DNA from 2 places in the Streptomyces sp. NPDC091412 genome. Region 2 is predicted to be linked to the other one. Evidence: riboswitches for the same ligand, from Rfam matches in the RefSeq annotation. Region 2 holds a riboswitch; the other holds the start of a gene.
What was found. Region 2 has a riboswitch for cobalamin ahead of ACIQMV_RS15275 ((2Fe-2S) ferredoxin domain-containing protein). Riboswitches for the same ligand answer to the same signal wherever they lie in the genome.

Region 1 (9,881 bases), on a different contig from region 2:
AACAGGTCCCGGCCGAGGTCGTCGGTGCCGAAGGGGTGGGCCCGGCTCGGTCGCAGCAGCTTGGCGGCCAGATCGACGGCCTGCTGGTCGAGTTGGACCAGCGGTGGCACGACGAGGACGGCGAGGACGGTCGCGGCGACCAGCACGGCGGAACCGCGCACCCGCAGTGTGCGGGTGGAGCGGCGCCTCGTCCCGTACGAACGCCAGACGGTTTCCCCGGAGGCGGGAACGTCACATGTCACTGAACTTCACCCTCGGGTCGAAGAGTCCGTAGAGCAGGTCCGCGAGCAGGTTGCCGACGAGGACGGCGGCCGTGGCCAGCGTGGTCAGCGCGGCGAGCAGCGGGAAGTCGACGGAGGTGGCCGCCTCCACGGTGGCCGCGGCGATGCCCGGCCAGCTGAAGACGCTCTCCACCAGCAGGGCGCCGGTGATGAGTTCGGGCACGCGGGAGCCGATCAGGGTGAGCACCGGAAGCAGGCCGGAGCGAAGGGCGTGGCCGAGCAGGACCGTGCGCTCGTTCAACCCGCGGGCCCGGGCACCGCGTACGGGGTCCTCCGCCAGCGCGTCGCCCACGCCTTGGCGCACGTAGAGGGTGAACCACGGCAGTTGGGAGACGGCGAGCACCCCGGCCGGCAGTACGAGATGGCCGGCCACCTGCCCTGGGGTGACCTGTTCGCTTGCGGTGTCGGTGAGCCCGCCGGCCGGGAGCACGCCCAGTTGGAGGGCGAACAGCCAGATCGCCAGCAGGGCGAGCCAGAAGACCGGTGCCGCCTCCAAGGAGTAGGCGAGTGACGTGACGACCCGGTCGAGCAGGGATCCCGGCCGGCGCGCGGCGAGGACGCCGAGCACGGTGCCCGCCAGCACGGCCGTCGCGAAGGCGACCGCGCACAGCAGCGCGGACCACACAAGACGCTCCCCGATGACCTGGGTGACCGGCTGCCGCATCACGCTCGACTCGCCGAGGTCGCCGGAGAGGGCGGAGGTCAGCCAGTGCCACCAGCGCGAGGTGAACGGCTGGTCCACGCCCAGGTTGGCGCGCAGCCGGTCGAGGGTCTGTCCGTCGGCACGGAGGGCCGCCGTACCCGCGTACGCCTTGACCGGGTCGAAGGGGGAGACGGCGGCGATGGCGAACACGCCGAAGGTGACGACGAGGAGGACGGGGGCGGCGAACAGCAGCCGCCGCCCCACCAGACGCGCCATCGCCGCCCAGAGCGGGGAGGTCACTTCTTCGGCTGCCAGTCCTGGAGGTTCCACCACGGGCCGCTGGCGAAGCCGTGCTCGTGCGGCTCGACCTGCGTGGTCAGGCCGTCCCAGTGGTCGGCCAGCACATAGAGGTGGTCGATGTGGGTGAGGAAGGTGTAACCGGGGTCCTTCACGAGTTCGCGCTGCACCGTGTCGTACGCGGCCCGGCGGGTGTCGGTGTCCTGGCTGCGGCGGCCGGTGTCGAGGGCCTTGTCCACGGCCGGGTTGGCGAAGTGGCCCATGTTGTTGAAGCCGTCGCCGGCCAGGGAGGAGTGCAGCAGGGTGAACAGGCCGAAGTCGGGGTCGCCGCTGCTGTCGAGTCCGGCGAGGACGGCGTCGCTCTTCATCCGCGGCTCGATCACCTCCCAGGTGGCGCTCTCCACCTTCACCTCGATGCCCGCCTTCTTGGCGTCGGAGGCGTAGGCGAGGGCGTGGTCCTGGCGGACCTTGTCGCCGGAGGGGTAGAGGAGCGTGAAGGAGGCCCGCAGACCGTTCTTCGCGCGGATGCCACCGCTGCCGGCCTTCCAACCCGCCTGATCCAGCGTCCGCTTGGCCTTCGCCAGGTCCTGCGGTCGCTCGATGCCCGCGGCGAACCAGGGGTCGTCGCTCGGCAGCGGTCCGTAGGCAGGGCGCCCTGCCCCGTCGAGGATCTTGTCCACCATGGCCTCGCGGTCCACGGCGGCGTCCAGCGCCTGGCGGATCGCCCGGTCGCCGGTGACCCTGTTCTGCTGGGGGAGGGTGACGGCCCGGAAGTCGTAGGACTTCGCGTCGTACGTCGTCTTCGCCGTGTCGCCCTTGAACGTGGCGGCCAGGTTGGGCGGCAGGACCGCGCCGTCGAGGTCGCCCGAGCGCAGCCGGGTGGCGCGCACGTCGTCGTCCTTGACGATCGCGATCGTCACCTTCTTCACCTTCGGCTCGCCGCCCCAGTAGCCGGGGTTGGCCTTGAAGGTGAGCTTCTCGCCCTTGCTCCAGCCGGTGAGGACGTACGGTCCGGTGCCGACCGGCCTGGTGTTGAAGGAGCCGGTGTTGGGGTTCTGGCCCCCGGCGATGTGCTGGGGGACGATGGGCAGGACCGTGCGCCCCGCGAACGGCGCGTAGGGGTACTTGAGCGTGAAGACGACCTTGCCGTCGCGGTCGGCCCGCACCTCCTTGATGGCGTCCAGCTCGCTCCGGGCGGTGTTGTTGGTCTTCGCGTCGAGGATCGTCCGATAGGTGAAGACCACATCGGCGGCGGTCAGCGGCTTGCCGTCGCTGAACTTCACGCCGTCGCGCAGGGCGTAGGTGTAGGTGAGCCCGCCGTCGCCGACCTGGGGCAGTGAACTCGCCAGTGCCGGCCTCAGCTTCATGTCGGCGTCCCGGGCGAGCAGACCGTCGAAGATCTTGGAGTTGCCGTCCTTGCCGTAGCCGAGAAGAGGACTGAGGGTGTCCGGCTCGGAGGCCACGCCGACCACGACGGAGTCGGAAGCACTCTCGCTGCTCGCACCGCCCCCCGGGGCCGAGCAAGCGGCGGCTCCCACGAGTGTCGCCACCGCTGCGGCTGCCCGTATCCGTCGGACGGTCATGAACCCTCACATCCTTAATGCTGACCAAATGCTTTTGCATAGTAGTCGCAATAGAGCCTCCGGTCACCCGGGGGTCGGATGTGTGAGTTCGTCCCAACTGTCCGGCTGACCAGGAGTTTCGCGGGTGCGGAGGCGCGGAGGCGCGGAGGCAGGTGGGCGCGGCCATCGCTTCCCAGGCCCTCCTCGGGCCCAGTGCGTAGGACGGCGGTCGTTCCCGCTCACCGGTGCGGGGCAGTCCCGGATTCCCACCGGGTTCCCTCTTGCGACGCGTCCCGCGTGGCGGGCGGGGCGAACCAGCTGCGCGGGCCGGCCTGGGGTCTTCCCGGATCGCGGCCGATCATGTCCAGTATTCGGATGGCGAGCCCGGACAGGCGTCCGGTCCTGCTCGCTACGGGATCCGGTGCGCGCCCTCGGCCCCCACGCGCCCCGCGTACTCCGCCAGCCCCTGCGTGGTCTCTCCCGCCCAGCCCACGTAGCCGTCCGGGCGGATGAGGAACACCCCCGCGCCGTACCCCTGGTGCGCCGTGTCCCCGTCCGTCGTCAGCAGGGTCCAGTGCGGACCCCGGAACGCGTCGAACAGCCGGATCCCGCCCACCGTCCCGTCCGGCGCACGGTCGCCCGCCCGCACGGGGCCCGGGGACCGGCGGGTTTCCTCCGTGAGGGAGGAGGCCCGGTAGCCGAGGCCGAGTTGGCGGGTCGCCCCGCCGCGGCGGGTCTCGCCGCGGTGAACGCTCGTCGACAGCGCGAGCATGTCGGCGGCGCTCGGGCGCCGTTCCTCCTCGTAGGTGCCGAGGAGGGAGTCGGGCACCCCGTCCCGCAGCACCGCGCCCAGCTTCCAGCCCAGGTTGCAGGCGTCCTGCACGCTGGTGTTGAGGCCCTGGCCGCCGGCCGGCGAGTGGATGTGCGCGGCGTCCCCGGCGAGGAAGACCCGGCCCTCGCGGAAGCGGTCCGCCAGGGCCGCCCGCGGGCGGAAGTCCGAGGCCCACCGCACCTCGGTCACGTCCTGCGGGGCGAGATGCGAACGGGCGGCGACGACCTGGCGCATGCCGTCGAGGGACAGGTCCACCACGGTGCCTTCCGGGAACCCGGCCACGACCTGGAAGTCCTCCGTACCCGCGAGCGGGCAGATCGCCATGAAGCCGTCGCCCTCTCCGCCGGCCGGGAAGATGTGCCAGTTGTCGCGGTCCAGACCGGTGATGCGGACGTCAGCCACCAGCATCGGGCTCGGATCGACCGTCTCGCCCGTCATGCCGATGCCCAGCGCCCGGCGCACCGTCGAGCGGCCCCCGTCGGCGGCGACCACGTACCTCGCCGTCAGAGCGGCGCCGGAGACGAAACGCACGGTCACCCCGGCCTCGTCCTGAGCGAGACCGACGACCTCCCGGCCGAAGACGACCCGCCCGCCCAGCTCCTCCAGCCGTGCCAGCAGGATCCGCTGCGTGCGCCACTGCGGCACCATCCACCCTTCCGCGTACGGCGAGTCCTCGGTCGCTTGCACCGGTTCGAACATCCGGTGTTCGCCCGTCCGCCGCCCGTTCTGCCAGATCATCCCGACCGGATAGGTGCCGCCGGCCGCGCGGATCGCGTCCAGGACGCCGAGGTCGTCGAAGACCTCCAGGGTGCGCGGCTGGATCCCCTTGCCCCGCGAGCCGGGAAACAGCCCGTCGGCCCGCTCGACGACGAGCGCGTCCACCCCTCGCCGGGCCAGATCGATACCGAGGGTCAGTCCGCTGGGGCCCGCGCCCACGATCAGTACGTCCACCTGTGCGGTCATGTGCCGATGCTCCTTAACGCCGTTAAGTTCGGTCTGTCAGACGATGGACTTAACGCCGTTAAACTGTCAAGCGTGAACTCGGAACCACGCCTGCCTCTCGACCGCAAGCGGGTCGCGGACGCCGCCCTGGCCCTCCTGAACGAGGTGGGCCTGGCGGGCCTGACGCTGAGCGCCATCGGCCGCGAGCTGGGCGTCAAGGCACCCGCCCTGTACTGGCACTTCAAGGACAAGCAGGCCCTGCTCGACGAGATGGCCACGGAGATGTACCGCCGGATGATCGCGGGGACCCCTCTCGACCCCGCGGACACCTGGCAGGAACGGCTGCGCAAGTCGAACCACGGTCTGCGCGAGGCGCTGCGCGGCTACCGCGACGGCGCGAAGGTCTTCAGCGGCTCACGTTTCACCGGCATGGAGCACGCCGAGCAGATGGAGGACAACCTGCGTCTGTTCACGGCCGCCGGCTTCACGCTCGCCCAGGCGGTGCGCGCGACTACGACCACGTATCTCTACACGCTCGGCTTCGTCACCGAGGAGCAGGGCGTCGAGCCGCTGCCCGACGAACGGCGCGAGGGCTTCGACATCGGGGAACGCGCCCGGATGATGGCCGACTTCCCGCTGTCCGCCGCCGCGGGCGTGGAGATCTTCGCGGACTACGAGCAGCACTTCGCGGAGGGACTGGAACTCGTGATCGACGGCATCGCCACGCGGTACGGAATCGAGTGAGGACGCGGCCCGCAGGACGGTGAGTCGCCGGCGGCGCGGTCACGTGCGGGCCGCGGCCCGCGGGACGCCGGGTCCCGACTTCCGCGGTTCGGGACGTGGCGACGTCGCCCCGCTCCTCACCCGCGCCGGAACCCACGCCGACCGGAGCCAGGGCTCCCAAGGGACAGGCGCTAAGCCGTTCCGGGGGTGTCAGCCGTTCCGAGGGCTTCGCGCAGGAACATGACGGCCTGGTCGATGGCCGCTCGGGTGGCCTTGGACCGGCTGAGCGAGTTGAGCATCATGAAGTCGTGCACCGTGCCGTCGTAGCGCACCGTGGTGACCGGGACGCCGGCGGCACGCAGCTTGGCGGCATACGCCTCGCCCTCGTCGCGCAGCACGTCGGCCTCGTCGACGACCAGCAGGGCGGGGGGCAGACCGGTGAGCTGCTCGGGGGTCGCGCGGTTGGGGGACGCGGTGATCTCCGCGCGCTGTTCCGGGTCGGTGGTGTAGGCGTCCCAGAACCACTCCATCAGCTTGCGGCTGAGGTAGTAGCCGGTGGCGAACTGGTCGTAGGAGTCGGTGTCCATCGCCGCGTCGGTGACCGGGTAGTACATCGACTGGTGCACGAACCTGACGTCGCCGCGCTCCTTGGCCATCAGGGCGAGCGCCGCCGTCATGTTCCCACCGACCGACTCGCCGGCCACCGCCATGCGCCGGGCGTCCAGCCCCATGGACTCTCCCTCACGCGTGATCCACTGCGCCGCGGCGTAGCCCTGTTCGATGGCCACGGGGTAGCGCGCCTCCGGGGAGGGCGTGTACTCCACGAAGGCCACGGCGGTACGGGCGCCGACCGCCAACTCCCGCACCAGCCGGTCGTGGGTGCCGGCGTTGCCCAGCACCCAGCCGCCGCCGTGCATGTACACCACGACGGGCAGCGTCCCGGTGACGCCCTGCGGCTTGACGATGCGCACCCGTACGTCGCCCACAGCGGCCGGTACGGTGATCCACTCCTCGTCGACCGGGAGTTTGTCGACCGGCGCGGCCTGAAGGTCGTCGAGGACCCTGCGTGCTTGGGCGGGTTCCATCTCGTACAGGAAGGGGTGCTTCGAGGTCGCGTCGGCGAGTTCCTGCGCCGGGCGCTCCAGGACGATTGAGGCGGACTGAGCAGCCATGGCAATGCTCCTTGGCGATGCTGGGAAGCGCATGCTGAGACGCGCGTGCCGAGCGGCGTAGGGCGCCCGGCCGGCAGGCGGCGGTGCCACTGAACACCCGGGCCCTGGGAAATGAGTCCTTGTCCAAGGTTCAAGGCCCTCGTTCAAGCCCTACGAGCCGATGTGCCCATCGTAAGCGCACATCGTGTGCCCATCGAGTTCGCGGCGAACGGCCGGCGCCGGGAGATCGGGCCGATCAGATCGGTCGGGCCGGTGAGAGTCGGGCGGGACGCGCGACGCGGCGCCGCTGCCGGCGCACGCGTGCTCGTGTGAGCCCTGTGCGCGCCCCCGCCCGGTCGACAAAACTGCCTGCCGACGGGCAGGGAGCTGTGGCACTGCCCGCCGCCTTCGTCCGGCGTCCCAGGAAGGCAGGTCGGTCGCTGTGCTGTTGCGTCTGCCCACGTCCGTGTCCGAAGCACGGGAGTGCCTGGCCGAGGGGGCCGTCCCGATCGGCGGGGCGACCCTCGTCTGGGCCACCTGGCAGCGCGACGGATTCCCCGAACTGGCCATGTCCCTGCGCGAATTGCCGGAGGCCAACGTCGTGGGGCGGCGGACCCTGGGCGGCGCCGTGGTCCTGAACCTGATCGACGAGCGGGTTCCCGGCGTGCTGCGGCTGGCGGCCGCCACGGTGGGCACCGGTGCCGTGCGGCGGACGGCGACGGTCGGCGGCAACCTCGTCGGCAGTACGCTGCGCTGCCTGCTGCCCGCCGCGCTCGTCCTGGACGCCCGCGCGATGGTGCTGGAGCCCGAAGGCGTCCGTGAGGCCGATCTGTCCGAGGTGGTGGCCAAGCGGCCCGTCCTGCTCAGCCTCCGTTGGCGCGAGCCGGTCGCCTGCGCCTACCGCAAGCTGGACGGCGAGGCGGGCGGACCGCCGCCCCTCGTGGTCGCCTCGGCGGTGCATGCCGACGACGACGGCGACCGGCTGAGGGTCGCCGTCCGCGATGGCTATGACGTGCTCAGCGGAAGTGCCCTGCGCGCCACCGACGTGGATGAGGTCCTGAGCGGGTTGCGCGGGACGGCCCTCGGTGAGCTGCCCGCCGCCACGTGGGAAGTCGTCCGCTCACAGATCGCCGGCCTGCTGGGCGGGCGTGGCGCGCACTGAGTGACTGAGTAGGCGGCTCGCGCCTGGCCCCGGCCGTCCGGCGGGGCCAGGCGCACCTCCACGTCCGTCCCGGGGCGGACGGGCCCGGTGCTTCACCGTCCCCTTCTCCCACCGCGCGCTCCCACCGCGCCCTGTCGTCGGTCTCGCCTGTGGATGTTCATGGGCGGCTCGACGCACGTCAGATACCCCCATGGGGTATTGATTCAGAGAGGGTGATTCCTTGCCTTGAATACGGGTGGGGGGTATACATGTACGCGTGCCGGGTACCCCCCTGGGGTATCCGATGAGACGAGGAGGAAACGATGTCCGGCTGCTGCACGCCCGAGGGAAGCTGCCACACCGACGCCCGGATCAGGACCGTCTACAAGGTGGACGGTGTCGGCAGCGCCCACTGCCAGGGTGTCGTCGCCAAGCCGTGGGCGCGCTCGACGACGTCATCGCCGTGGAGGTCGAGATCGGCACGGGGCTCGTCACGGTGACGACCGCCGCCGCCCCCGACGCGACGTTCGAGTCGCTGCTCGCCGAGACCGTGGACGAGGCCGGCTACGACTATGCCGGCCGCGTCGGCACCTGACCGCACATCACCGGGCGGGGGCGCCCCGGCCCCGCCCCACCCGCCATCCGCACCCGCCGTGACCGTGAGCTGCGAGGAACAGACATGACCACCACCACGCCAGGTGCCGCCGAGGTAGAACTCGCCATCGGCGGCATGACCTGCGCCTCGTGCGCCGCCCGCATCGAGAAGAAGCTCAACCGCATGGACGGCGTCGAGGCGACCGTCAACTACGCCACCGAGAAGGCGAAAGTCACCTTCCGTGAGGATGTCGCCGTGACCGACCTGATCGCCACGGTCGAGGCCACCGGTTACACCGCGCGCGAACCCGAGCCCCTTCGTGCCGAGCCGGAGCGGGCCGACCGCTCGGCAGGCCCCGCGGGGGAGGGCCCCGACGAACTCCAGCCGCTCCGGCAGCGGTTGACCACCGCGGTCGTGCTCGCCGTGCCGGTGATCGCGATGGCGATGATCCCGCCCCTCCAGTTCGAGTACTGGCAGTGGCTGTCCCTGACCCTGGCGGCCCCCGTGGTGACGTACGCCGCCTGGCCGTTCCACAGGGCCGCCTGGACCAACGCCCGTCATGGCGCCGCCACCATGGACACGCTGATCTCCGTCGGCACCTCGGCGGCGTTCCTGTGGTCGGTGTGGGCGCTGTTCTTCGGCACCGCGGGCATGCCCGGCATGACCCACCCCTTCGAGCTGACCATCGCCCGCAGCGACGGCGCCGGGAACATCTACCTGGAGGCCGCGGCCGGCGTGACCGCGTTCATCCTCGCCGGCCGCTACTTCGAAGCCCGGTCCAAGCGCAAGGCCGGCGCGGCGCTCAGGGCTCTGCTGGAGCTGGGCGCGAAGGAAGTCACCGTTCTCCGCGGCGAGCGCGAAGAACGCATACCGGTAGCGGAGTTGAAGGTCGGCGACCGCTTCCTCGTCCGCCCCGGCGAGAAGATCGCCACCGACGGCACCGTCGTCGAGGGCGCTTCTGCCGTGGACGCCTCGATGCTCACCGGCGAGTCCGTCCCGGTCGAGGTCACCGTCGGGGACGCCGTCACCGGCGCCACCCTGAACGCGGGCGGACGGCTGGTCGTCGAGGCCACCCGGGTCGGCTCCGACACCCAACTCGCCCGGATGGCCACGCTGGTGGAGGACGCCCAGAACGGCAAGGCCGCGGCGCAGCGGCTCGCCGACAGGATCTCCGGAGTCTTCGTTCCCGTCGTCATGGCGCTGGCCCTGGGCACGCTCGGCTTCTGGCTCGTCGACGGCGCGGGACTGACCGCCGCCTTCACCGCCGCGGTCGCCGTCCTGATCATCGCCTGCCCGTGCGCCCTGGGGCTCGCCACCCCGACCGCCCTCATGGTCGGCACCGGGCGCGGCGCGCAACTGGGCATCCTCATCAAGGGTCCCGAGGTCCTGGAGAGCACGCGCAAGGTCGACACCGTCGTCCTGGACAAGACCGGCACCGTCACCACCGGCCGGATGACCCTGCTGGCCGTGCACCCGGCCGACGGCACCGACGAGACGGACGTCCTGCGGCTCGCCGGCGCCCTGGAACACGCCTCCGAGCACCCGATCGCCCAGGCGGTCGCCACCGGAGCCGCGGACCGCGTGGGCACCCTGCCGGTCCCGGAGGACTTCGCCAACATCGCCGGATTCGGTGTCCAGGGAGTCGTCGAGGGGCACGCCGTCCTCGTCGGGCGCGAGCAGTTGCTGGCCGAGTGGGCGATGTCCCTGCCCGACG
Region 2 (9,881 bases):
GTCGTGCGGTGTGCGGGGCGTGCCGTCACAGATCAGGTCCTTTCGGCGGTGTGGTGCTGCCCGTACAGGCCGTCCTGTACTGGTTCCAGCCGTGCCAGGCACGTAACCACTGCTCAGGGTCGAGCCGTTGTACTCGCTGCAAGAGGTGACGCGGGTGTGACAAGGGGGTCGTCATTCATGGGAAGTGGCAGTGCGCTGGATTCGTCCGGCAGTATGAAGGCGTTCGGGGCGGCTCTGAAGGTCTTTCGTGAACGGGCCCTGCTGACGCAGGAGCAACTGGCCGAACGGCTCAACTACTCGCATGCTGCGGTCGCTTCGGTCGAGCAGGGCCGGCGGATGCCCACCGCTCACTTCATCGAGCGGGCGGAGGAGGCGCTGGAGTCGTTCGGCGTGCTGCGCGCGGTGGCCCGGCACGTAGGACGGCAGCGGGGGCTGGCGGTCTGGTTCCGGGAGTGGGCGCAGTTGGAGGAGACGGCGGTCAGCCTGTGCACGTACGAGTGCCGGGTCGTGCCGGGGCTGCTCCAGACCGAGTTGTTGCAGAGGATGAGAGGGGCTCTATGAACACCGCCGGTGAACTGGACTGGTTCAAGAGCAGTTACAGCGGATCCGAGGGAGACGACTGCGTGGAAGTCGCACTCGCCCCCGGAGCCGTGCACGTACGCGACTCCAAGCAGAGTGACGGGCCGCGATTCGGGGTTGCCTCCTCGGCGTGGTCGGATTTCCTCGGTTTCGTGGTGGAGTAAGCGATGTGTCGTGGGCCGCGGCCTCTCGCTGCTGGACCACTTCACGGTCTGGAGGGACGGACCACGACCTCGCTGGCCAGTGGTGTGTAGCCGGCCGCGAGGAAGGCCCGAAGGGATCGAGCGTTACCCGGGGCGACAGCGGCGAAAACCGGCTCACCGGCGGGGAGCAGGGTGAGCGCGTCACGCAGCAGGGAGCGACCGAGCCCAGCCGCACCGCTGCCCGGGTGGTTGAGTTCGATGCTTATCTCTCGCCGTCCAGCCAGGCCGTCGGCCAGTGCGACAAGGCCGCGTTCATCTCCGTAGACACGGACGTCGGTACGCAAAGCCCGAGCACGGCGAACACGTGGGTGGTCATCGGCATCAAGACGTTCGGGCAGGCGTCGGGGGGCCTGCGTGCCACGCGCGACGAGTGTGACGTCGACACTGTCGATCCACCCCTCGGGACCGGCGAGGTAACGCAGGAAATTCGGAGCCATTGAAGCCCCGTAACCGTCGGGCCCCTGAGCCTGGACGTCGGAAGCGGACAGGGCGGTGGCGATCACGGCGTGCCCGGTGAAGGCGACCGAGCACTCCAGCCCACCCGGCAGAGGGGGGAGAACTGTTACGCGACCGTCCGCGGGCGGAAAGCGTCCGTCGGCGGCATTGAGGAACATGCCCAGCAGCGGGTGAGACTCGGCCATGACGGTCCACCTTACGAGGGGCCGTCCGCCTGGTGGGCCAGGTCGGTCCCACAGCCACGTCTCAGTAGCCGCCCAGCAGCGTCCGTAGGCTCCGCAGCGCCTCCGGGCCCGCGGCGCTGTGCCAGCGGGTGGGGTCGGCGGGGCGGCGGCCCCACAGGAGGAGGACGCGGGTGGCCGCGTCGCTCTCGATCGTGGCCGGGCCCTCGGGGGCGGCGAACCGGATCGTGCCGCCCTCGGCGTCGGCGGTCACCACGATGTCGTCCGTACCCGGGGTGCGCAGTCGGCCCTCGACCCGTCCCTCGGGCCCCAGGTCCAGGCCCGCGCGGCCCCGGACCAGCAGGGGGCGGCCGACCGACACCACGCTGTGCTCGGTCATCCACGGCTCGTTGAGGGACTGCACGGCCGTCCGGTCGTCGCCGGTCAGGTCCCAGCGGTGGAGGATCAGTTCCTCACGCATGTGTTCCGCGAAGAAGGGGACCTTCACGGAACGGCCGGTCCACATCACCTCGGTGTCCGGGGAGAGGTCCTGCGCGGCGGCCGCGGCGATCTCGGTGAGCTGTTCACAGTTGGTCATGAACGCCGCCCAGAGCTCGGCGTCCGACATCCGCCGGTAGGGAGCCTCGCGCTCGAAGCTCCTGGTCGCCACCGGTGTGCCCGCGAGGAACGCTCGCAGTACCCGGGCCAGTTCCTCGGCGTTCCCCGTCTGGTGGGCCAGGACGTCACGCACCGTCCACGCCTCGCACCACGTGCCGTCGTCGGGCCTTCGGCCCTGTACGGCGTGGACGAAGGGAGCCAGCTCGGGCAGCGTGTCGTCGACCTTGGACGGGATCACGGGCCATGGGTATCCCGGTCGAGCCGTCCGTCAAACCGGCGAGCGTCCGATCGGAGGCATGACGCCCCGCCGCGAGCCGACATGCCCTCGCTGCGGATGGCCCCTGTGCTCGAACCGCGTCGGCGGACGCCGCACGGTCTGGTGCCCGCAGTGCCAGCAATGAGCGAAGTGACCGTTGTCCAGTGAGCGAACGGCAATGGGATGATGGTCGGCGACATAAGGCGACGGCGGTCCGAGGAAGCCGGTGTGAATCCGGCGCGGTCCCGCCACTGTGACCGGTGAGCGAGTTCCGGAAGGCCACTGCCCCCGCCCGGGGTGGGAAGGCGGGACGAGTGACGACCCGGGAGCCAGGAGACTCACGCGGTCGCCTCCTCGATCGACACCGGGGCGGATCTCCCCGGGAGGGGAGTGGTGCGACGTGCCCGAAAAGCCGACGGACGAGGCGCCGGACGGTGCCGTGGCGGGGAGCGGTTCGGTGCCGTGCCGGGTCGTCGTGTGCCGGGACTGCTGCTGCGGCAGCCCCAAGGTGACCGGGGTCGATCACGCGGCGCAGACCGCGCGGCTGCGTGCGGAGGTGCCGGTGCGCATCTCCGACTGCCTCGACGTGTGCGAGCAGGCGAACGTCATCGTGGTCCAGCCGTCCGCCGCGGGCCGGACCGCCGGTGCGCGACCGGTCTGGCTCGGGCTCGTCAACGACGAGGACGCGACCGAGGACATCGTCGCCTGGGTACGCGCCGGCGGCCCGGGAGTGGCTCCCCTGCCGGACATCCTCGACCTTTACGCCATCACGCCGCCACGGCGTCCCACGGACTCCTGAGGCCCGCACGGGCGGGGAGGGCCGCACGGGCGGGGAGGGCCGCACACGCAGGGAGGCCCGCACGGGCGAGGAGGCCGACCCATCGTCACCGGCCGGGGAACGGACGGGCCTCGGCCGGTGTGACCGACTCGCCGGCCGATACGCCGTGCAGGATCTGGGCGAGCACCTCCGCCCCGCGTACCACCCGTGGCCCCGGCCGGTTGAAGTAGGACGGTCCGTCCAGTACCCAGACGCGGCCGGACCGAACGGCGGGCAGATCCGTCCAGCCGGGCAGCCTGGTGAGCAACTCGGCTTCCCGCAGGGTGCGTTCAGGCGGGAAGCCGCACGGCAGGACGAGGACCACGTCCGGCTGTGCGACGCGTACCGCCTCCCAGGTCACCGGCTTGGTGTGCTCGCCGGGCGCGCCGAGGAGGGGCTCGCCCCCGGCGGTGGTGATCTGCTCGGGCACCCAGTGTCCGGCGGGCCACAGAGGGTCGAGCCACTCGATCGCCACGACCCGGGGCCGGCCGAGGCCGGCGACCGCGCCGCGGACCCGGTCGAGGCGGTCCCGCAGCTCGGCCCGGCGCCGCAGTGCGCGCTCACGGACGCCGAGCAGGTCGCCGACGGTGACCAGGCAGTCCAGTACGTCGTCGAGCGTGCGCGGCTCCAGGCTGAGGACCCGGGTGCCGGCGTCGAGCAGCCGCACGGTCCGGCTGACCTTCTCGTACGACACCGCGCACACGTCGCACAGGTCCTGGGTGAGCACCACGTCGGGGTGCAGGGCGGCCAGAGCCTCGGTGTCCAGGGTGTACAGCGACGAGCCGGAGTGCGCCGAGCCGCCGACGGCGTCGGAGATCTCCCGGCTGGTGAGCGCGTCCTGGTCCAGGTCGGTCCTGGTCACCACGGGCACCGAGGCGACCTCGCACGGCGGCCAGTCGCACTCGTGGGTGCGGCCGGCCAACTGCTCCGACAGCCCGAGTTCGGCGACGATGTCGGTCGCGGCGGGCAGCAGGGAGACGATGCGCATACCTCGACTGTAGGAGGCTCCAGGACCGCGGACCGGCACCGGGTACTCCGTCGCCGAGCGGGCGCTCCAACTGCACGGGGGCCACGGCTACCTCGGCGAGTACGGCCTTGAGAGGATCGTCCGTGACCTGCGCGTTCAGCAGAACCTGGAAGGAACCAACGAGATCATGCGTGTCAGCGTGGCCCGCGGCCTGACGGAGGCGTTCTGATGACCGCCGCCGAGGAACCCGTTCTGTTCCACACCGACGGACGGGCCGCCCACATCACCCTCAACCGGCCGAAGGCCCTCAACGCCCTCACCCACGAGATGGTGCGCCGTATCGACGAGGCGCTGACGGCCTGGGAGCACGACCCGGCCGTGGAGACCGTCGTCGTCACCGGCGCGGGGGAGCGCGGTCTGTGCGCGGGCGGTGACATCCGCGCCATCCACGACGACGTCCGCGAGGGGGACGGCACCGCCTCGGCCGCCTTCTGGCGCGACGAGTACCGCCTCAACGCCCGTATCGCCCGCTATCCGAAGCCGTACGTCGCCGTCATGGACGGCATCGTGATGGGAGGCGGCGTCGGCGTCTCGGCGCACGGCAGCGTCCGGATCGTCACCGAGCGCTCGCGGATCGCGATGCCGGAGACCGGCATCGGCTTCGTCCCCGACGTCGGCGGTACCCATCTGCTGGCCCTCGCCCCGGGGGAGCTGGGCACCCATCTCGCGCTGACCGGTGCGCAGATAGGCGCCGGCGACGCCGTGCTCTGCGGGCTCGCCGACCATTACGTGCCGTCGGCGGCCCTGCCGGCCCTCGTCGACGACCTCGCCGGCACGCCCGTACGGGAGGTGCTGGCGCGCCATGCCCGACCGCTGCCGCAAGGGGAGTTGGAGGCCCACAGGGAATGGACCGACCCCTGCTACGCCGCCGGGACGGTCGAGGACATCCTGAGCCGGTTGTTCGACCACGGCGGGCCCGCCGCCAAGGAGGCGGCCGAAACCCTGCTCACCAGGTCACCGACCGCCGTGAAGGTCACCCTGGCCGCCGTGCGCCGCGCCCGCCGTCTCGGATCGCTGGAACCGGTCCTCGACCAGGAGTACCGCGTCTCCTGCGCCGCCCTGAGCAGCCCCGACCTGGTGGAGGGCATTCGTGCCCAGGTCATCGACAAGGACCGCGACCCGCGCTGGTCCCCCGGGACCCTCGCCGAGGTGACCGACGCCGACGTGAATCGCTTCTTCGCCCCGCTCGGCGACCGCGAACTGGGCCTCGCCGGCCCCGGCACCACCACGCAGTCGGCCGGGTGAGCAGGACCGTCGCGTCCACCGGACTCGGGCACATGGGCGCCTCACCCCTGGCGTGCTGTCGTGCCCGGTCCGGGCCAGGCCGTGCACCAGCGGGTGGGGCGCTGCCGAGGCCCGGCTCTCGGCACCGGGGATGGTCCCCGGACGCGCCCGCCCCCTCGATGGCCTATAGGAGATGACCGGCGAGCGCTCGTCGTCGCCGCCGGGAAAAGAGCTTGGCTCGGCTTGTGGGGACTTGAAGAATGACGGCCATGCAGACTCGACGGGCATGCCCTGACGACGCAGCGGGGGTCGCTGGTGTCTACGTGCGTTCCTGGCAGGTGGCGTTCGCCGGGCTGGTACCCCAGGTCTGTCTCGACGCCATGGAGCCAAACCGCGAAGAGTCCAAGTGGAAGGCGCGCATCGCGGCGGCGCGGTGGCCGTCGTCAGGAGTGCTCGTAGCCGAGACCGAGGCGGGAATCGTCGGATTCGCAGGTTTCGGCCCGTCCGAGGAGAACCCCGTCGTCGCGGAAATCGGCATGCTCTACGCGCTGCCCGAAGTCTGGGGAACGGGGATCGGGAAGCAGTTGATGTCGGCCACGTTGATGACCTTCGAAAAGGCCGACTACACGCAAGCGACCTTGTGGGTCCTGGAGGACAACGAACGCGCCCGGCGCTTCTATGAAGCTGCCGGCTGGCACGCGGACGGCGCAGCCGTGGAAGACACCACGGGTGGGGCCTCTCTGAACAAGTTGCGCTACCGCCGCGCTCTTGGCCGGCCCCCTCACCGTCTCTTCCGGGACGGGGTGGAGCCGAACGGCCCTTCGCGTCGCCGGCAAGGGGGGCTCAGCAGTCGCAGGCGCCCGTGACCGGGGCGGTCAGGGGGTCGGCGTCGCGGCGCTCCTGGCCCTGCCAGGTCTCGTAGGCGAAGCCCTCGCGCACCCAGTACTCGAATCCGCCCTCCCTGGTCAGGGGTTACTGGTCTGCGGGGCGACGCAGCGAGCGCCTCTGAAGCAGGCCGCCCAGGATGACCAACGCCATGGCGAGGACGAAGAGCGTATCCAGCACGATCTCCGAATCCACTGCCGCCTTGAAGGACATGATCGTCGCCAGGCCTGCGGCCAGCGACACCGTCCCATACCCCCACAGGTCCGGCCGAACGACGCGGCCTCGCAGCCACGGCGCCAGCCAACCGGTGGCCAACGCTAGGACGCCGGCGACAGCCAACAGGCCAAAGCCCACCGCAGCCGCACCAACAAGGAACCAGTCCACGTCCCACACCCCCATTCGCGTGTCCCATCACGCGCGCCTGATCATCGCACGAAATCGCAGCCGAGTGCGGGCAGTTGCCTGTGAGGGCCACTGGGCCGTCCCTGGGCCGTCCGAGGTCAGCCGACGCCGACCGACAACGACAGAAACCCACGGCATCTGAGCTGCTCAGAGCCGTGGGTTTCTTCAGGCCCGCTGGTCAGCGGAAGGGTTGATCAGTAGACCGGCTACTGACCGCAGTTGCCGGCGCTTGCCGCGCCCATCGAGACTCCGCCGTCCTCACGTTATGGCGACCCCGGCAGCGCAGGATGACGGAGTACTCCACGGGCTGGCACGTGGACAGCTCCTGATGCGGCTTCGTTGGCCCGTCAATGGTCCGGATCTTGGTTTCTCTCATCCGCCAGTGAGGGCGAGAACTCCGGGCCCAGCCGCAGCCGAAGGGGGATGGCGAGACACCTTCGTGTGTCTGAGGCCCTGTGGTGCGGCAGGAAGGATGACTCAATAAGAGGCGCCTCCGGCGCGTGCCGGTACCACATGGCACAGGTTGCAACGGCCGTCCAGCGGTGTCCAGCCGGTCCAGGCAATGAGTGAAGTTGCAGGTCAGGGCTGGTCCCGGAGGAGACGACGAAGCTCCGCCGGAGCTGTGGGCGGGGCTTCGTCACGCAAGGGGCTACGACGACGGGCCGCGTCCGGTGCGGCCTCCGCTGCGCACTCGAGCTTTCTTCGCGGCGCGGCGTGCCGCTGAGGATTATTGACGCTGTGGACGAGGTGAGCCGGCCGGCCGGTTGCCGACCGTGTCGTGCCCGGCCCCGGTGGACCGGGGCCGGGCCTGTTGTCGTGGCTTTCGCAGCCCCGGCTGGTCGGTCCACGGTCCACGGTCCACGTAGCCGGGATGGCCTTCGACGTACGGTGTTCCAGTCCTGGAGATCGAAGACCGCCGCGGTCGGTGTGGCAGAAGGCGCGGGAGAGGGGCTGCCGGCACGTCCTTGCCTTCGCCTGCCGACTCTCCGAAGCAGGAGCGGGGCGAGTACGGCCGAGTCGGCATGAGTCACGTCGACGCTCTCCGCGATCGCCGTCACCCGGTGGCGTTCCTCTTCGCCAGGGTCCTCCCATGGCGTTCACCCGCGCGGCTGTCTCAACTGCCGGTGGGACGGCTCAGGCGATGCTCAACTCGCCGACGCCGGCATCGAGCACCGCGGGTTCGGTCTTGGCTCGGACCTCCTCGACGGTGACGTCCGGGGCGAGCTCGACCAGGCGTAGGCCGTCGGCGGTGACGTCCAGGACGCACAGGTCGGTGATGATCCGCTGGACGACTCCCTTGCCGGTGAGGGGCAGGGAGCACTCCTCGACGATCTTGAAGCTGCCGTCCCGGGCCACGTGCTCCATCAGGACGACGACCTTCTTGGCGCCGTGCACCAGGTCCATCGCCCCGCCCATGCCCTTGACCATCTTCCCGGGGATCATCCAGTTGGCGATGTCGCCGGTGGCGGAGACCTGCATTGCGCCGAGGACGGCCGCGTCGATCTTGCCGCCGCGGATCATCCCGAAGGACGTCGCGGAGTCGCAGAAGCTCGCGCCGCGGCGCACGGTCACGGTCTCCTTGCCAGCGTTGACAAGGTCGGGGTCGACCTCGTCCTCGGTCGGGTAGCGGCCGGTGCCAAGGATGCCGTTCTCCGACTGCAGCACCAGCTCCACGTCCTCGGGCACGTGGTTCGGGATGAGGGTCGGGAGCCCGATGCCGAGGTTGACGTAGTCGCCGTCCTTGAGCTCCCGGGCCGCGCGTGCGGCCATCTGCTCACGCGTCCAGCTCATATGCGTGCACCTTCCTCGCTCATGCCCGTACCGTCCTCTTCTCGATCCGCTTCTCGGCGGCCTGCTTCGGGGTGAGAGCGACGACCCGGTGGACGTAGACGCCGGGGACGTGGACCTCGTTGGGGTCGATGTCGCCCGGTTCGACCAGGTGCTCGGCCTCGGCGATCGTGATCCGGCCGCACATCGCCGCGAGCGGGTTGAAATTGCGGGCCGCGTCCTTGAAGACGAGGTTGCCGTGCCGGTCGCCCTTCCAGGCCCGCACCAGCCCGAAGTCGGCCACGATGGCACGCTCGAGCACGTGGTCGAGACCGTCGAAGGTCTCCACCGTCTTGGCCGGGGAGGTCACCTCGACGGTGCCGTCGGCGGCGTACTTCCAGGGGATGCCGCCCTCGGCGACCTGGGTGCCCACACCGGTGCGGGTGTAGAACGCCGCGATGCCGGAACCGCCGGCGCGCATCCGCTCCGCGAGCGTGCCCTGCGGGGTCAGCTCCACCTCCAGCTCCCCGGCGAGGTACTGCCGGGCGAACTCCTTGTTCTCCCCGACGTACGAGGCCACCACCCGGCGCAGACGGCCCGCGCCGAGCAGGACGCCCAGCCCCCAGTCGTCGACGCCGGCGTTGTTGGACACCGTCTCGAGGTCGTCGACACCGGCCTCCAGCAACGCCTGGATCAGCACCGCCGGGATGCCGCACAGCCCGAAGCCGCCCACCGCGAGGGTGCTGCCCGAGGGGATGTCGGCGACCGCCTCGGCGGCCGAGGCCACGACCTTGTCCATCACGCCACCCCCGTGGTCGGAACCAGACGTTCCCGCAGCACCTGGGGAACCGGTGCCGGGCGGCCGTCGGCGTCGACGTGCACGGCGGTGTGTTCGCCGCGCACGCAGACGCCGGCCGGTCCGGTGACGGTCCAGGTGTAGGTGATCGAGCTGTTGCCGACGTGTTCGACCTCGAGGCCGACGGTGTACTCGTCACCGGCCGTGAGCGGCCGGTGGTACGAGGCCGCCGTCGCGCGACGGGGGAACCTCCCGATGTCGATGTCCGGAAGCACCGAGCGGTAGAGCGCGTGCTCGGTGCTTTCCGCCCACCGGTACGCGGCGGTGTGGTGGAACCGGCCGGAGGCGTCGGTGTCGGACCAGGCGACGATGCCGGACGTGCTGTGGACGCTCATGCCGGCACCTCGTCGAGCTGCTTGAGCCCCAGCATGTCGCGCGCCTCGCTCGGGGTGGCGATCTCGTAGCCGAGTTCGTGGATGATCCGCACGGCACGCTCGGTGAGCTCCAGGTTGGTCGCGAGCCGGCCTCGCGAGTAGTAGAGGTTGTCCTCGAGACCGACCCGCATGTGGCCGCCGAGGAGCAGGCCGTGGGTCGTTGCCGGAAGCTGGGTCGGCCCGATGCCCGAGACCCCCCACACCGTTCCCTCGGGAAGGTGCTCCACGAGCAGCTGGAGGATCTTGGGGGTGTACG

Region 1: it holds a riboswitch for cobalamin, as region 2 does, so the genes downstream of both, ACIQMV_RS22365 (ABC transporter substrate-binding protein) here and ACIQMV_RS15275 ((2Fe-2S) ferredoxin domain-containing protein) in region 2, are expected to answer to the same signal.

The regions. Positions count from the first base shown of each region.
Region 1 covers NZ_JBIVTV010000009.1:63,430-73,310, forward strand. The annotation lists gene ACIQMV_RS22355 (ABC transporter permease) at 1-242, opposite strand, end outside; gene ACIQMV_RS22360 (ABC transporter permease) at 232-1,200, opposite strand; gene ACIQMV_RS22365 (ABC transporter substrate-binding protein) at 1,221-2,804, opposite strand; cobalamin riboswitch at 2,935-3,066, opposite strand; gene ACIQMV_RS22370 (FAD-dependent oxidoreductase) at 3,193-4,578, opposite strand; gene ACIQMV_RS22375 (TetR/AcrR family transcriptional regulator C-terminal domain-containing protein) at 4,651-5,301, shown strand; gene ACIQMV_RS22380 (alpha/beta hydrolase) at 5,472-6,452, opposite strand; gene ACIQMV_RS22385 (FAD binding domain-containing protein) at 6,874-7,593, shown strand; gene ACIQMV_RS22390 (hypothetical protein) at 8,009-8,167, shown strand; gene ACIQMV_RS22395 (heavy metal translocating P-type ATPase) at 8,252-9,881, shown strand, end outside.
Region 2 covers NZ_JBIVTV010000005.1:120,987-130,867, reverse strand. The annotation lists partial or broken gene ACIQMV_RS15300 (NUDIX domain-containing protein) at 1-8, opposite strand, end outside; gene ACIQMV_RS15295 (helix-turn-helix domain-containing protein) at 178-561, shown strand; gene ACIQMV_RS15290 (DUF397 domain-containing protein) at 558-743, shown strand; gene ACIQMV_RS15285 (hypothetical protein) at 785-1,423, opposite strand; gene ACIQMV_RS15280 (maleylpyruvate isomerase N-terminal domain-containing protein) at 1,485-2,255, opposite strand; cobalamin riboswitch at 2,490-2,613, shown strand; gene ACIQMV_RS15275 ((2Fe-2S) ferredoxin domain-containing protein) at 2,674-3,072, shown strand; gene ACIQMV_RS15270 (cobalamin-binding protein) at 3,158-4,078, opposite strand; partial or broken gene ACIQMV_RS15265 (acyl-CoA dehydrogenase family protein) at 4,110-4,286, shown strand; gene ACIQMV_RS15260 (enoyl-CoA hydratase/isomerase family protein) at 4,286-5,362, shown strand; gene ACIQMV_RS15255 (GNAT family N-acetyltransferase) at 5,602-6,207, shown strand; partial or broken gene ACIQMV_RS15250 (rhodanese-like domain-containing protein) at 6,185-6,298, opposite strand; gene ACIQMV_RS15245 (hypothetical protein) at 6,314-6,610, opposite strand; gene ACIQMV_RS15240 (CoA transferase subunit B) at 7,763-8,419, opposite strand; gene ACIQMV_RS15235 (CoA transferase subunit A) at 8,439-9,194, opposite strand; gene ACIQMV_RS15230 (acyl-CoA thioesterase) at 9,194-9,586, opposite strand; gene ACIQMV_RS15225 (3-keto-5-aminohexanoate cleavage protein) at 9,583-9,881, opposite strand, start outside.